Regions from separate parts of the Cytobacillus sp. FSL R7-0680 genome, predicted to be linked through region 2. Evidence: riboswitches for the same ligand, from Rfam matches in the RefSeq annotation. Region 2 holds a riboswitch; the other holds the start of a gene.
The links. A riboswitch is a leader RNA that binds a small molecule or an ion and turns the genes downstream of it on or off. The one in region 2 is predicted to bind S-adenosylmethionine.

Region 1: another riboswitch for S-adenosylmethionine. It lies ahead of metK (methionine adenosyltransferase); the one in region 2 lies ahead of MKY26_RS05945 (phosphoadenylyl-sulfate reductase).

What each region holds. Positions count from the first base shown of each region.
Region 1 is NZ_JBBPAO010000001.1:2,485,110-2,492,096, reverse strand. It holds gene MKY26_RS12315 (DUF2584 domain-containing protein) at 24-266, shown strand; gene pckA (phosphoenolpyruvate carboxykinase (ATP)) at 649-2,232, opposite strand; SAM riboswitch class I at 2,620-2,745, shown strand; gene metK (methionine adenosyltransferase) at 3,046-4,245, shown strand; gene asnB (asparagine synthase (glutamine-hydrolyzing)) at 4,708-6,600, shown strand; gene MKY26_RS12295 (C39 family peptidase) at 6,695-6,987, opposite strand, start outside.
Region 2 is NZ_JBBPAO010000001.1:1,170,562-1,177,548, reverse strand. It holds gene MKY26_RS05960 (MmgE/PrpD family protein) at 1-934, shown strand, start outside; gene MKY26_RS05955 (CaiB/BaiF CoA transferase family protein) at 971-2,182, shown strand; gene MKY26_RS05950 (hydroxymethylglutaryl-CoA lyase) at 2,195-3,133, shown strand; SAM riboswitch class I at 3,575-3,679, shown strand; gene MKY26_RS05945 (phosphoadenylyl-sulfate reductase) at 3,843-4,562, shown strand; gene sat (sulfate adenylyltransferase) at 4,577-5,731, shown strand; gene cysC (adenylyl-sulfate kinase) at 5,738-6,343, shown strand; gene MKY26_RS05930 (nitrite/sulfite reductase) at 6,347-6,987, shown strand, end outside.

The sequences.
Region 1 (6,987 bases), 1.3 Mb from region 2:
GATGAACAAGGAGCAAAACAATTATGGGTATGCCTTTAGAATTAAATACAATGATCGTTACGAAAGGAAGAGAAGAGAGGCTAAATGAAAACCTTTTTACATTAACAAAAGAAGGATACCGCCTCTACCCACTAAATATTCCACTTGAAGTAAAGAAAACAAGAGACGGTGAAATCAGTGGAATGGGAAGCATCCAAAAGTTAGAAATGGAAAATGATTGTACGAAAATCTTTTATCAACTGATTTCGCTAAAAACTACAAATTAAAAATTGGCCCGACTGCTTTTGCAGTGTTGGGCTTATTTTGTATACAAATGTCTATTGAAACTTTGCATGAATATAAGTATTTATTTATCGGTGTCCATCAACAAAAGATCATCGTTTCTTAAGTTAGCAGCTAATTTGTAGACTCATAAAGGGCGAATATTGGATACATAGGAAAGATAGTGAGTGGTGGCTATATGAAACAAGCCGTCGATTGCAACTTGGTGAGATTAGCTAATCGATTGACTTAAGTTAATCGCACTTATTAGAAATCGAAGCCGGTTGAACCGGTATTTTGACCCTCAAAAATAAACAGTGAGTGATGAGTGAAGTGAAATTATTGAAACAAAAAACCTTCGAGTCGGATGCTCGAAGGTTTTTTTAATTAAGCGATAGGACCGCCTTTTTCAGCGATTTCACTAGAGATATTACCGAATTTCTTGAAGTTTTCACGGAATTCATTAGCAAGTTCTTTTGCTTTTACATTATATGCATCTTGGTCTGGCCAAGTTTTGTTAGGCAATAGTACTTCATCTGGAACACCAGTTACATGTTGAGGAATTTCTAAACCGAATACTTGGTCAGTTACTGTCTCAACAGAATTTAGTTCGCCTTCTAGAGCAGCTTCAACCATTGCTCGTGTATAAGCAAGCTTCATACGGCTTCCTACACCATATTCTCCACCAGTCCAACCAGTGTTTACTAGGAATACTTTCGCGTTATGCTCGTCAATTTTTTTACCAAGCATTTCTGCATACTGTTGAGCTGGTAATGGTAAGAATGGTGATCCAAAACAAGTGGAGAAAGTCGCTTGTGGTGAAGTAATACCACGCTCAGTACCAGCCAGCTTAGAAGTGTATCCACTTAGGAAGTGATACATTGCTTGTTCTTTATTCAATTTAGAGATTGGAGGTAATACACCAGAAGCATCAGCTGTTAAGAAGATAATAGTATTCGGGTGACCTGCAATACTCGGGTCAACAATATTGTCAATTGCTTGTAATTGGTAAGCCGCACGCGTGTTTTCCGTTAGCGTATTGTCCGCATAATCTGCTACGCGTGTTTCTTTGTCTAATACAACATTCTCAAGTACAGCGCCAAAACGGATGGCATCGAAAATTTGTGGTTCTTTTTCACGTGTAAGGTCGATACACTTCGCATAGCAGCCACCTTCAATGTTGAATACTCCATTTGGAGACCAGCCATGCTCATCATCACCGATTAAACGACGGTTGGGATCAGCTGATAATGTTGTTTTACCAGTTCCGGAAAGGCCAAAGAATAAAGCAACATCACCTTCGCGGCCAACATTGGCTGAACAGTGCATAGGGAGAATTCCATTTTCAGGAAGCATGTAGTTCATAACAGAGAAAATAGATTTTTTCATCTCACCAGCATACTCAGTACCACCAATAAGTACAATACGGCGTTCGAATGAAACGATGATAAAAGTTTCTGAAGCTGTACCGTCAACTGCTGGGTCTGCTTTGAAATTAGGTGCTGAAATAACTGTAAATTCAGATTCGTGATCTAATAAATCTTCTTCTGTAGGACGAATAAACAATTGGTGTGCAAAAAGGTTATGCCAAGCATATTCATTAATTACTTGGATTGGCATACGGTGTTTTTTATCCGCACCAGCAAATCCTTTGAATACGAAAACTTCTTCTTTCTCTTTTAAGAAAGCAATCACCTTGTTGTATAAGTTATTGAAGACTGCTTCAGAAATTGGTTGGTTCACACTTCCCCAGTCAATTTTATCTTTAGAGCTTGCTTCTTCAACAGTATATTTGTCTTTAGGTGAACGACCTGTATACTTACCTGTTGTCGCGCGAATTGCACCGGTAGATGTAAGAACACCTTCGTTTCTGTTTAATACTTTTTCAACTAGTTGCGGCACAGATAATTGAACTTGGATGTTTTCGCCTTTTAGTAAATCATTTAACTCAGTTATCGATACAGAATTCATCTGATGAATACCTTCCTTTATATAATATTATTTAAGAGATATGCATCTCAGTCGCTATTTGTGATTATTTCTTCAAAAATAGTATAACACATTTATTCATTCAGTCTATACTATATAAATCATTTTTATATAATTAATGAAATTGTCACAAATACAGGCAGTATTCATTATAAATAGCTTTTGCAAATTTAAAAAGGATAATCAGCAAATTTAATGTAATTTTTATATATATTAAGGAAAAAGAACGGTATGATCTTAACTAAAATTATCCGTTATCAAAACTAAAGTTTATAGAGTCGGATATGACAATTTTTACATTGAATTGTTAATGAAAAACATTTGACTATATTCCATGTGTAAGTTATGATGAATCCTTGAACGGATACTCTCTTATCCCGAGCTGGTGGAGGGACAGGCCCTATGAAACCCAGCAACCTGCCAACTACATTTTCATGAGCAAAGGTGCTAACCTGATGCAAGGATTTATTACTCACTATCCTTGAACGATAAGAGTGAAAGGCGCGAATCATTTTGCTTCAACCTTTTCACTAAATCAGAGAAGAGGTTTTTTTTCATGCTTTTTAACATGATGTTGGCGAATACGAGGAGCGGCTTTTGGAATGTACTATTTATGTATGGGAAAAAGACCAACCATTTTATTCTCAATATTCCAAGTTAGCGCATAGGTTATTAAGGGTATGAGATAAACATTGGCCCATAAATAATGAAGATTCAAATAAGGGAATGAGTTCCGTATCAAAAATAAAGACTATAATAAAGTCTTATTGATTCGATAAATAAGGAGGAAGTCAGATGTCAACAAAACGTAGATTGTTTACTTCTGAATCAGTAACTGAAGGTCATCCGGATAAGATCAGTGACCAAATATCTGATGCAATATTAGATGCTATTTTATCACAGGACCCAAATGCGAGGGTTGCTGCGGAAACGTCTGTTACTACAGGTCTTGTATTGGTTGCAGGAGAAATCACTACATCCACATATGTAGATATTCCAAAAATCGTTCGTGAAACCATTAAGGAAATTGGTTATACACGTGCAAAATATGGCTTTGACTCTGAAACATGTGCTGTATTAACTTCTATTGATGAACAGTCAGCTGATATTGCTATGGGTGTAGACCAAGCATTAGAAGCGCGTGAAGGACAGATGACTGATGCAGAAATTGAAGCCATTGGTGCTGGAGATCAAGGTTTAATGTTTGGCTTTGCATGTAATGAAACAAAAGAGCTTATGCCATTACCTATTTCATTAGCTCATAAACTTTCTCGCCGTTTAGCTGAAGTAAGAAAAGAGGAAATCTTACCTTACCTTCGCCCAGATGGTAAAACACAAGTAACAGTAGAATATGATGAAAACAACAAACCTGTACGTATTGATACAATTGTTATCTCTACGCAGCACCATCCAGAAATTAGTTTAGAGCAAATTCAACGCAATTTAAAAGAGCATGTAATTAACCCAGTTGTTCCTACTGAATTAATTGATGAAAACACAAAATACTTCATCAACCCAACAGGTCGCTTCGTTATTGGTGGACCTCAAGGTGATGCTGGCTTAACTGGTAGAAAAATTATCGTTGACACATACGGCGGTTATGCACGTCACGGTGGTGGTGCATTCTCTGGTAAGGATGCAACGAAAGTTGACCGTTCAGCTGCTTACGCAGCTCGCTATGTGGCAAAGAATATCGTTGCTGCTGGACTAGCTGACAAAGCGGAAGTACAATTAGCATATGCAATTGGTGTTGCTCAGCCGGTATCCATCAGTATTGATACATTTGGAACTGGAGTAGTATCTGAGGATGTTTTAGTTGAAGTTGTTAGAAACAATTTTGACCTCCGTCCTGCTGGCATTATCAAAATGCTTGATTTACGCCGTCCGATTTACAAGCAAACAGCCGCTTATGGACATTTTGGTCGTACAGATATTGATTTACCTTGGGAGCGCACAGATAAAGCGGAAGAATTGCGTAAGGAAGCTTTAAAATAAATTAGAAAATTATGGCTGTAGAAAACTCCTTTAATGAGTTTTCTACAGTTTTTTTATGTGGAAAAGGGGCTATCGTTAAATTTTAATAAACGTACAATTGAGCCAAAGCGATTAGCTCGTACATCAAGAAGTGGAATAGCCAAAGATAGAAGAGTAAAAGTCGTTTTTTTAGATATTACAGTAGCAAATAAATATAATATTTTAAGCCCCCTAATAATGGACAAAAACCCTTAAGGAAACGATTTCATATAAAATTAAAATAATTGTCATCTTTTCGTCTTAAATTGAGGGTAAAGAATAAACATCCTTAAGTATATGAAGAAGTAAACATGAACATACTGCCTAGCATAAATCATTCCATTTTTTTTTCGAAAGGTGAAACTTTTTAAAATAACTTATCGTCTATACAAGGTATGGGAAAAAATACAAACTAGATGAAATAAAAAGTAGGTGACGTACATAATGTGTGGTTTTATTGGTTGTATACATGATCAAGCACAAAAAGTACAAGAAGCAGATAAGCAATTTGAGAATATGAATAACATTATTACTCATCGTGGACCAGATGATTCAGGATATTATCGTGCAGACCATATCCAATTTGGCTTCCGTCGATTAAGTATTATAGACATTGAAAGTGGTCATCAACCACTGACTTATGACAATGGTAAATACTGGATTATTTTTAATGGAGAAGTTTATAACTATGTTGAACTACGTGAGGAATTAATCAATAAAGGACTAACTTTTGAAACTAATTCGGATACTGAAGTGATTATTGCTTTGTACAGTTATTACAAGGAGAAGGCGGCAGAAAAGCTGAGAGGTATGTTTTCCTTCGTTATTTGGGATAAAGAAAAGCAAGAAGTTTTTGGAGCGAGAGATCCTTTTGGAATCAAACCATTCTATTATTTTGAAGATGGTGAAACCACTTATTTTGCCTCTGAAAAGAAAAGTATTCTGTTGGCATTAAAAAACGATGTCATTAATTATGATGCTTTGCAGTATTATATGACTTATCAATTTGTACCTGAACCGATGACAATGTCGGTGGGTATAAAGAAACTTGAGCCAGGTCATTATTTCAAGAAGAAAATCGGTGGATCTATGCATATCCAGCGTTATTGGAAAGCACATTTCCAACCTGTACAAAAAGAAGAATCTCAGTTTATTAAAGAGATTCAAGATGTTTTAACTGACTCAGTTAAAATGCATATGCGCAGTGATGTACCCGTAGGTTCGTTTTTATCCGGCGGGATTGATTCTTCTATTATTGCATCCATAGCAAAACAGTTTCACCCTAATATTAAAACGTTTTCAGTAGGTTTTGAAAGAGATGGTTTTAGTGAAGTGGATGTGGCTAAAGAAACAGCTGAAAAACTAGGTGTTGAAAATATAAGCTATATCATCTCTCCAGAAGAATATATGCAAGAAGTTCCAAAAATTATGTGGCACACGGATGATCCATTAGCGGACCCTGCTTGCGTTCCACTTTACTTTGTCGCAAGGGAAGCAAGAAAACATGTAACGGTGGTATTATCAGGCGAAGGTGCTGATGAATTGTTTGGTGGATATAATATATATCGTGAACCACAGGACTTGGAGATTTTTAGTAAAATGCCTTCGGCAGGAAGAAAGTTATTGCGTACCCTTTCTCGAATCATGCCAGAGGGGATGAGGGGTAAGAGCTTTATTGAACGAGGAACGACGCCAATGGAAGAACGCTACATTGGCAATGCGAAAATGTTCTTAGAACATGAAAAAAGAGAATTATTGCAGGTTTATAATGAGAAGAATGATTTTAAAGATATTACCCGTCCATTATATGCTGAAAGTGCAGCCTATGATGCGGTTAATCAAATGCAGTATATTGATATTCATACTTGGATGCGCGGAGATATTCTTTTAAAAGCAGATAAAATGACGATGGCACATTCATTAGAATTGAGGGTACCATTCCTTGATAAAGAGGTCTTTAATGTGGCTTCAACCATCCCAACTCATTTAAAAACGTCTCATCAAACAACGAAATATATCCTTCGTAAGGCAGCGGAAGGTATTGTGCCAGAACATGTGTTGAATCGTAAAAAGTTAGGCTTCCCGGTCCCTATCCGTCATTGGTTAAAAGATGAGATGTATGATTGGGCGAAAACGTTAATTAAAGAAAGTCATACAGATTATTTAATTAATAAAGAGTATGTAGTAAACTTACTTGAAATGCATGCACAAGGAAAAGCAGATTATAGTAGGAAAATCTGGACGGTACTTATGTTTATTGTGTGGCATGATGTGTTTATTGAAAAGAAATATGATTTTGAAAAGCAATTTATTTCAGAAACAACAGCACACCTTTAAGTCAACAACTGTGAAAAAGAATGAAAACCCGAACTGAGTTCGGGTTTTCTTGTTGTTAAAGTAAAAAAATTCTAAATGTCTTAACTGTACTTTACTAATTTAAATAAGTAATTGCCTGCCTGCCCATTTGTTCCCAACCGGCCTGGAACTCTTTGATAGGTGCTTTCTTATTTTTTATATTAGAGAAGGGGTCATTAAAGTATATATATTGTTCATCGTATCCAGTCACTAAAACGGAATGTTCTTTATACGTAATGTCAATTACGCCGCTTGGTGTGTGCCATGTCTGAAAATAAGCATCAGGCAGTTCATTGTATTTCGTATTAATGATCACCCAGACAGGCTTCTCATTAGAGAGATGTGTTTTGATTGACGAAAAGTCATCAC
Region 2 (6,987 bases):
TGGTAGAGCGACTACTCTATTACCAGAAGCACATGCTCATGGTACATGGGGAGTAATGGGGGCTGCAGCAACTGCACTCATGATTGATGGAGCAGATGAAGCAACATTTCAAGAAGGTGTGAACCTAAGCGCTAGCTTCTCATTGCCAACCTTATGGACATCGGCATTAGAAGGTAAATTAATTAGAAATATTTACGCTGGCCATGCGATTGAAATGGGAATGAAGAGTGTGATATTTGCCCGTACCAATCATTTGGCGCCGAAAAATAATGTTTCAACTGTGTTTTCCACTATTCTCGGCAGTGGATTTAATTGGACTGATTTAGAGAGGGGTAAGAATGTGCCCTGGGATATTGAACTCAATTATTTTAAACCCTATGCTTTTTGTCGTTATGTGCATTCACCTATTGATGCCTTTAAGTCTATTCTTGACAAACAGCAACTTGGTCCAGATCAGATAGAAAAAATAAACGTATTTACCTATGCAAGAGCATCCTCTTTATTACATCAGGATTATGAAAATATACTGTCATCGAAGTTTAGCATACCTTTTGCTATTGCTGTACAGCTCTATCATCAAAAAGCGAATCAATCTGTTTTCATAGATCAGCTACACAAGGATAAAGAGATAAAAGAGTTCGCTAAAAAGGTGTTTGTTCAATATTCTGCTGAGCTCGAAAAGGACTATCCTCTTCAAATGCCCGCTCGAGTGGAAATTATAGATTCATATGGAAATATATATAGCGAACGTGTAGACATTGCAAAGGGCGGGCCGGGTAAAAAACTATCTGAAAGCGAATTGATAGAAAAATTTAAGACCTTGACATCTGCCGTCTACAGCAGCAATCAACAGGATAAAATAATTGATTTTATTACTCATTTAGAAACGGAAACAAATATTGAGAAACTATTTGTTTTGTTGGAGTTGAAATAAAAGTATATTTTTTAAACAGAAGAGAGGTTAAAAGTAATGAATAATAAACAGAAATATGGCCCTCTAACTGGTAAGAGAGTGTTAGATTTGTCTACAATGATTGCGGCACCTTTTGGCGCTACATTACTAGGGGATTTTGGAGCTGAAGTTATTAAAGTAGAGATTCCCGGTAAAGGGGATACATTAAGAGGCATGGGTCCTTTTCGTGAGGATGAACCATTAAGGTGGCCAGCTTTAGCAAGAAATAAAAAATCACTTACTTTAGATTTGCATAAAGAAGAAGGGAAAGAAATTTTAAGAAAGCTTGTTAGAGTGTCAGATGTAGTAATAGAAAACTTCAGACCAGGAACGTTGGAAAAATGGGGGGTTGGATACGAAAATTTAAAGAAAGAGAATCCGAACTTAATCATGACAAGGGTTACAGGGTATGGTCAGACAGGTCCAAATGCCAGCAAAGCAGGATTTGGTACACCAGCGACTGCCTATAGTGGATTTACTTATTTACATGGATACACGGATCGACCTCCCATTAGTCCGTCTTTTTCATTAACAGATTATGTGACGGGTATTTACGTTGCTTTTGCAACGGTTACAGGTCTATATCATCGTGATACAGCAGAACAAGGGGAAGGACAATATATTGATATCGGATTATATGAATCTATGTTTAGAATGATGGAATTTCTTATTGCGGAATATGATCAAAAGCAAATCGTGAAAGAGCGTACGCCAGGTTTGAGCGGACACTCCAGTCCGGCAGGAACATTTCAAACAAAAGATGGTCACTGGATGTCTCTTGTCACTAGCTCTGATCGTACATTTGAACGTTTAGCAGCTGCAATGGGCAGGGAAGATATGCTTGAAGATGAGCGATATCATAATAATGCCGCCCGCCTTAGCCGATTTGAGGAAACAAACGGAATTGTTGCCGATTGGGTGAAACAATTTAATAGAGAAGAATTGCAGAATCTGCTAGATGACTATGGGGTCCCAATTAGTCCAATATATAGTATTAAAGATATCTTCGAAGACACTCACTATAAAGAACGACAAAATATCATAGAGGTTGACCACCCTCGTCTAGGAAAAATAAAAATGCCTGGTATCATCCCTAAATTCTCTGAGACACCTGGGGCTGTTCGAAATGTAGGCCCAGATTTGGGAGAGAACAATGAGGAAATCCTTTCTGGCATTCTTAATTATAATCATGAAGAAATTGAGATTTTAAAAGAAAATAACGTAATCTAAGGAGGGAAAAACATGAATTTGAAAGAAGAGGTCATTATTTCTGAAGTTTGCCCCCGCGATGGCTTTCAAAGTCTGGCAGAAATCATTCCTACAGAAGAAAAGGTCGAATTGATTAATTCAATGATTAGCTGCGGTTTCAAGCAAATTGAGGTCACATCTTTTGTTCACCCAAAAGCGATTCCTCAGCTGTCGGACGCTGCTGAAGTACTGCAAAAAATAAAGCGCAAGCAAGGGGTAAAACTACGTGCGCTTGTCCCGAATTTACGAGGATTAGAAAGAGCGATTGAAGCAGAAGTAGATAAAGTAAAACTAATGCTTTCAGCAACAGATTCCCACAGTATCAGTAACGCTAATAGCAAAACGTTCGATGCAATGAAAGGTTTTGAACCTCTAGTAAAACGCGCAACAGAAGCTTCTATGGGTGTATCAGGCAGCATTTCTGTCATATTTGGATGTCCTTACGAAGGGGATGTACCTTTGGTAAGAATTGAAGAGATTTGCAAAAGATATATAGATATGGGAATATACCAGTTATCGTTAGCTGATACAACAGGGATGGCGAATCCGGTAAAAGTTAAGCGCATTATTGGGCATCTCACTAGTAAATTCCCAGAATTATCCTTATCCTTACATTTGCATAATACGAGAGGTATGGCTTTTGCCAATGCCGTAGCAGGCTATGAAATGGGTGTTCGGGATTTTGATAGCTCGATTGCTGGACTAGGTGGCTGCCCTTATGCACCAAACGCCACTGGAAATATCTCCTCTGAAGACCTTATTCATGGTTTTGAAGAGATGGGTATTTCAACAGGTGTAGATTTGGATAAAGTCATTAAGCTAGGAAAAAAAATAGAGATTAAATATCCTGAATATTCTGATAGCTTTATTTTGAAGGCTGGTAAATGTTCTGACTTACACCTAGCTCCAAAAACCCAAGAAAAGTTGGGATAAAACTTCTATTCTTATTAATCCTCCTTTAAGAGAATGAAGATAGATTGAATTTTACTTTTAGCTAAGTGAGAAGTATTATGTCTTTAATTTTTCAAGGGCAGCTTTTGGAGGAAATCTTTTAGTTGTAAATGCAGTATATAATTCTCCTAATATGATTATTTTCGATTTTAATTTCAAAGAACAATTGAGACCATCAAAAGAGAAGCTCATACCATGTTTTTTACTATATCTTTAACTAATTATTAACGGCAGTTACATCCTTTATAAAACGTTATTTCTTTTATGAGGATATTTGAGAAGCGCTCTCAGAAGAAATTAACTTTTTCTTAACGTTTATGTATATTCATGAGTTTCAATTAAATAATTCTGACAAATCATAAAAATTAGATTTTTGTATTGACTTTTATTGATAGTATGTTAGGATTTATCTTATCCAATATTTTCTTATCCAGAGAGGTGGAGGGACTGGCCCGATGAAACCCGGCAACCTGCTTAATGCAAGGTGCTAATTCCAGCAAAATGTTGATTCATTTTGAAAGATAAGGTGTCATGAATCGTTATCTCACACCTTTTCTTATTGAAAAGGTGTTTTTTGTATAAGAGGTGATTCTTAAAAAATAATAGTCATTCGCTGATTAGACAACTAAAGGCGGACATTTTCCTTCAATGGGGAAATGCCGTCTTTTTTTATCGGAAAAGGAGGGATGAAATGCAACAGGCGATTACTTATGAGAACTGGCAGGATATTTCTGCAAGCTTTACTACCGATGATCACTCGAAAGGCGCTTTGTCTGTTCTAGAGTGGGCCTATCACGCGTACAACGAGGATGAAATTGTGTATGCTTCTAGTTTTGGTGCCGAAGCCATCGTCCTTATCGACTTAATTACGCAAATCAAAAGAGAGGCTAAGTTGGTTTTTCTTGATACGGATTTACACTTTCCTGAAACTTATCAAGTGATTGAAGATATAAAAAAACGTTTTCCAGCGCTTCAAGTTGAAATGAAAAAACCTCATTTAACATTAGATGAACAAGCCGCTCGTTACGAGTCGGCATTGTGGAAAAAAGATCCGAATCAATGCTGTCAAATACGTAAAATACTACCTTTACAAGAAGCAATGGTGGGAAAAAAAGCGTGGATTTCAGGTCTTAGGCGCGAACAGTCACCCACAAGAAAGTATACTAATTTTGTGAACAAGGATGAGAAATTCACAAACATCAAAATTTGTCCACTTATTCATTGGCGGACGAAAGATGTCTGGGATTATATCAAAGAAAAACAATTACCCTATAATGCTTTACATGATGTGAACTATCCGAGTATTGGGTGTTTTCCTTGCACGCAACCAACAAATGAAGACGCTGATTCCCGCGCGGGTCGTTGGCAAGGCTTAACGAAAACAGAATGCGGCTTGCATACTAATTCATAAAAAGGAGTAAACAAATGAGCTTACCTAGTCCACATGGAGGAACATTAATTCAAAAATATGAACCACAATTCGATCTAGCTAAAGTGACAAAAACAATCGCAATCGACCGAATTGCATTAAGTGATTTAGAGTTGATTGCTATTGGCCTATTTAGCCCACTAACCGGTTTCTTAGGCAAAGAAGATTATGAATCTGTCGTGAAGAAAATGAGATTAAGTGATGGCACGGTTTGGTCACTTCCCATTACATTACCTGTTGATCTATCGGTTGCAGAACAACTCGATAAAGGGGAACAATATCGCTTGGATTTCGAGAATACAACTTATGGAGTCATCACAGTGTCGGAATGGTTTAGACCAGATTTAGAGATAGAGGCACATCATGTTTATCAAACTAACGACCATGCGCATCCAGGTGTGAAACGACTTTTTGAAAGAGGCAATCATTACGTAGCTGGTGAGATCACCCTTATAAGAAAACCTGAGAAAAAAGACTTTATAGATGTTTGGTTAGAGCCAAAAGACACTAGGGCTTTGTTTGTAGAAAAAGGTTGGCAATCGATTGTTGGCTTTCAAACACGTAACCCGATTCATCGTGCCCATGAGTATATTCAAAAGGCCGCCCTTGAGACTGTCGATGGCTTATTTGTGAACCCTTTAGTCGGTGAAACGAAAGCAGATGATATCCCGGCAACTATTCGTTTAGAAAGTTATCGCATTCTTTTAAAAGAATATTTCCCTCGTGAACGTGTTCACCTCGGTGTATACCCAGCAGCAATGAGATATGCTGGGCCGAGGGAAGCCATCTTTCACGCTATCGCTAGAAAAAACTTCGGGTGTACACATTTTATTGTTGGGCGAGACCATGCTGGTGTTGGCAATTATTATGGTACATACGATGCCCAAGAAATTTTCCACAACTTTACGAAAGAAGAGCTGGGTATTACACCGTTGTTCTTTGAACATAGTTTCTATTGTCACCGTTGCGAGGGAATGGCTTCAGATAAAACTTGTCCTCATGAAATGGAAGATCGTGTAATTTTATCTGGTACAAAAGTACGAGAGCTATTAAGTAAGGGTGAACAGCCACCTTCCACATTTAGTCGTAAAGAAGTGATTGATGTATTGATTAACGGATTAAAGTCAGATGCAACGGTTACGAGAGGGTGAATGAATATGACGAATCGTAACCTTACTTGGCATGATGCCGTGATTACAAAAGACGAGCGCCGTAGTAAACAGCAACATAGCAGTTGCACATTATGGTTTACAGGATTATCAGGTTCTGGTAAATCAACTTTAGCGAATGCCTTATCAGCCAAACTATTTGAGAAGGGCATAAAGGAATATGTGCTTGATGGAGATAATATCAGACATGGTCTAAATGCAGACTTAGGCTTTACTGAAAAAGATCGTACAGAAAATATCCGCCGTATTGGGGAAGTAGCTAAACTGTTTGTTGATAGTGGAACAATTGTTGTTACGGCATTCATCTCACCATTTTCCGCAGACCGTGATTGTGTACGTGAACAGTTTGCTTCCAATGAATTTTTTGAAATATTTATTGACTGCCCGTTAGCAGAATGTGAGAAAAGAGACCCGAAGAAATTATACGAGAAAGCGCGAAGAGGTGAAATAAAAAACTTCACCGGAATCGATTCACCTTATGAGCCTCCTAAACATCCGGATTTAACTATTAGGTCCGACCGGTTATCAGTTGAGGAAGCCATAACTGAAATACTATCGTTTTTGCAACAACAACAAATCATTAAGGAGTTGTAGGCAATGGCTTATACAAAGCATTGGTCAAATAATGAAAAACTAAACAAAAGCGAAATAGCTAAACTCGAAAAAGATGGACTGAAAATTTATGAAGACATTCCACATTATGCAAAGAATGGCTTCTCGTCTATTCCTAAAGACCAATGGGATCTTTTCAAATGGGCAGGCTTGTATTTGCAAAAGCCTAAAGAAGCAGGTTATTTTATGATGCGCGTAAATGTACCTTCAGGAATTTTAACGAAGGAACAAGCGAATATTCTTGCTGGTATTGCCAAAGATTATGGTCGCGGGATTTTCGACATTACGACGCGACAAGCGATTCAATTTCACTGGTTAACAATTGAGGAAATCCCTGATATTTTTACAAGACTAGAAAGTGTTGGCCTTTCCAGTGCTGGTGCATGTGGGGATATAACGAGGAATATAGTCGGAAATCCGATTGCAGGCATCGACCCTGACGAATTATTTGATACGAGAGATATTGTCAAAGAAGTGTATGAGTATTTTCAATTTAATGAGGAATTTTCGAATTTACCAAGAAAATATAAGATGTCTATCAGTACAAACTTACACAACGCCGCTAATGCAGAAATTAACTGTGTCTCTTTTACACCGGCTGAAAAAAACATTGATGGTGAAGTAAA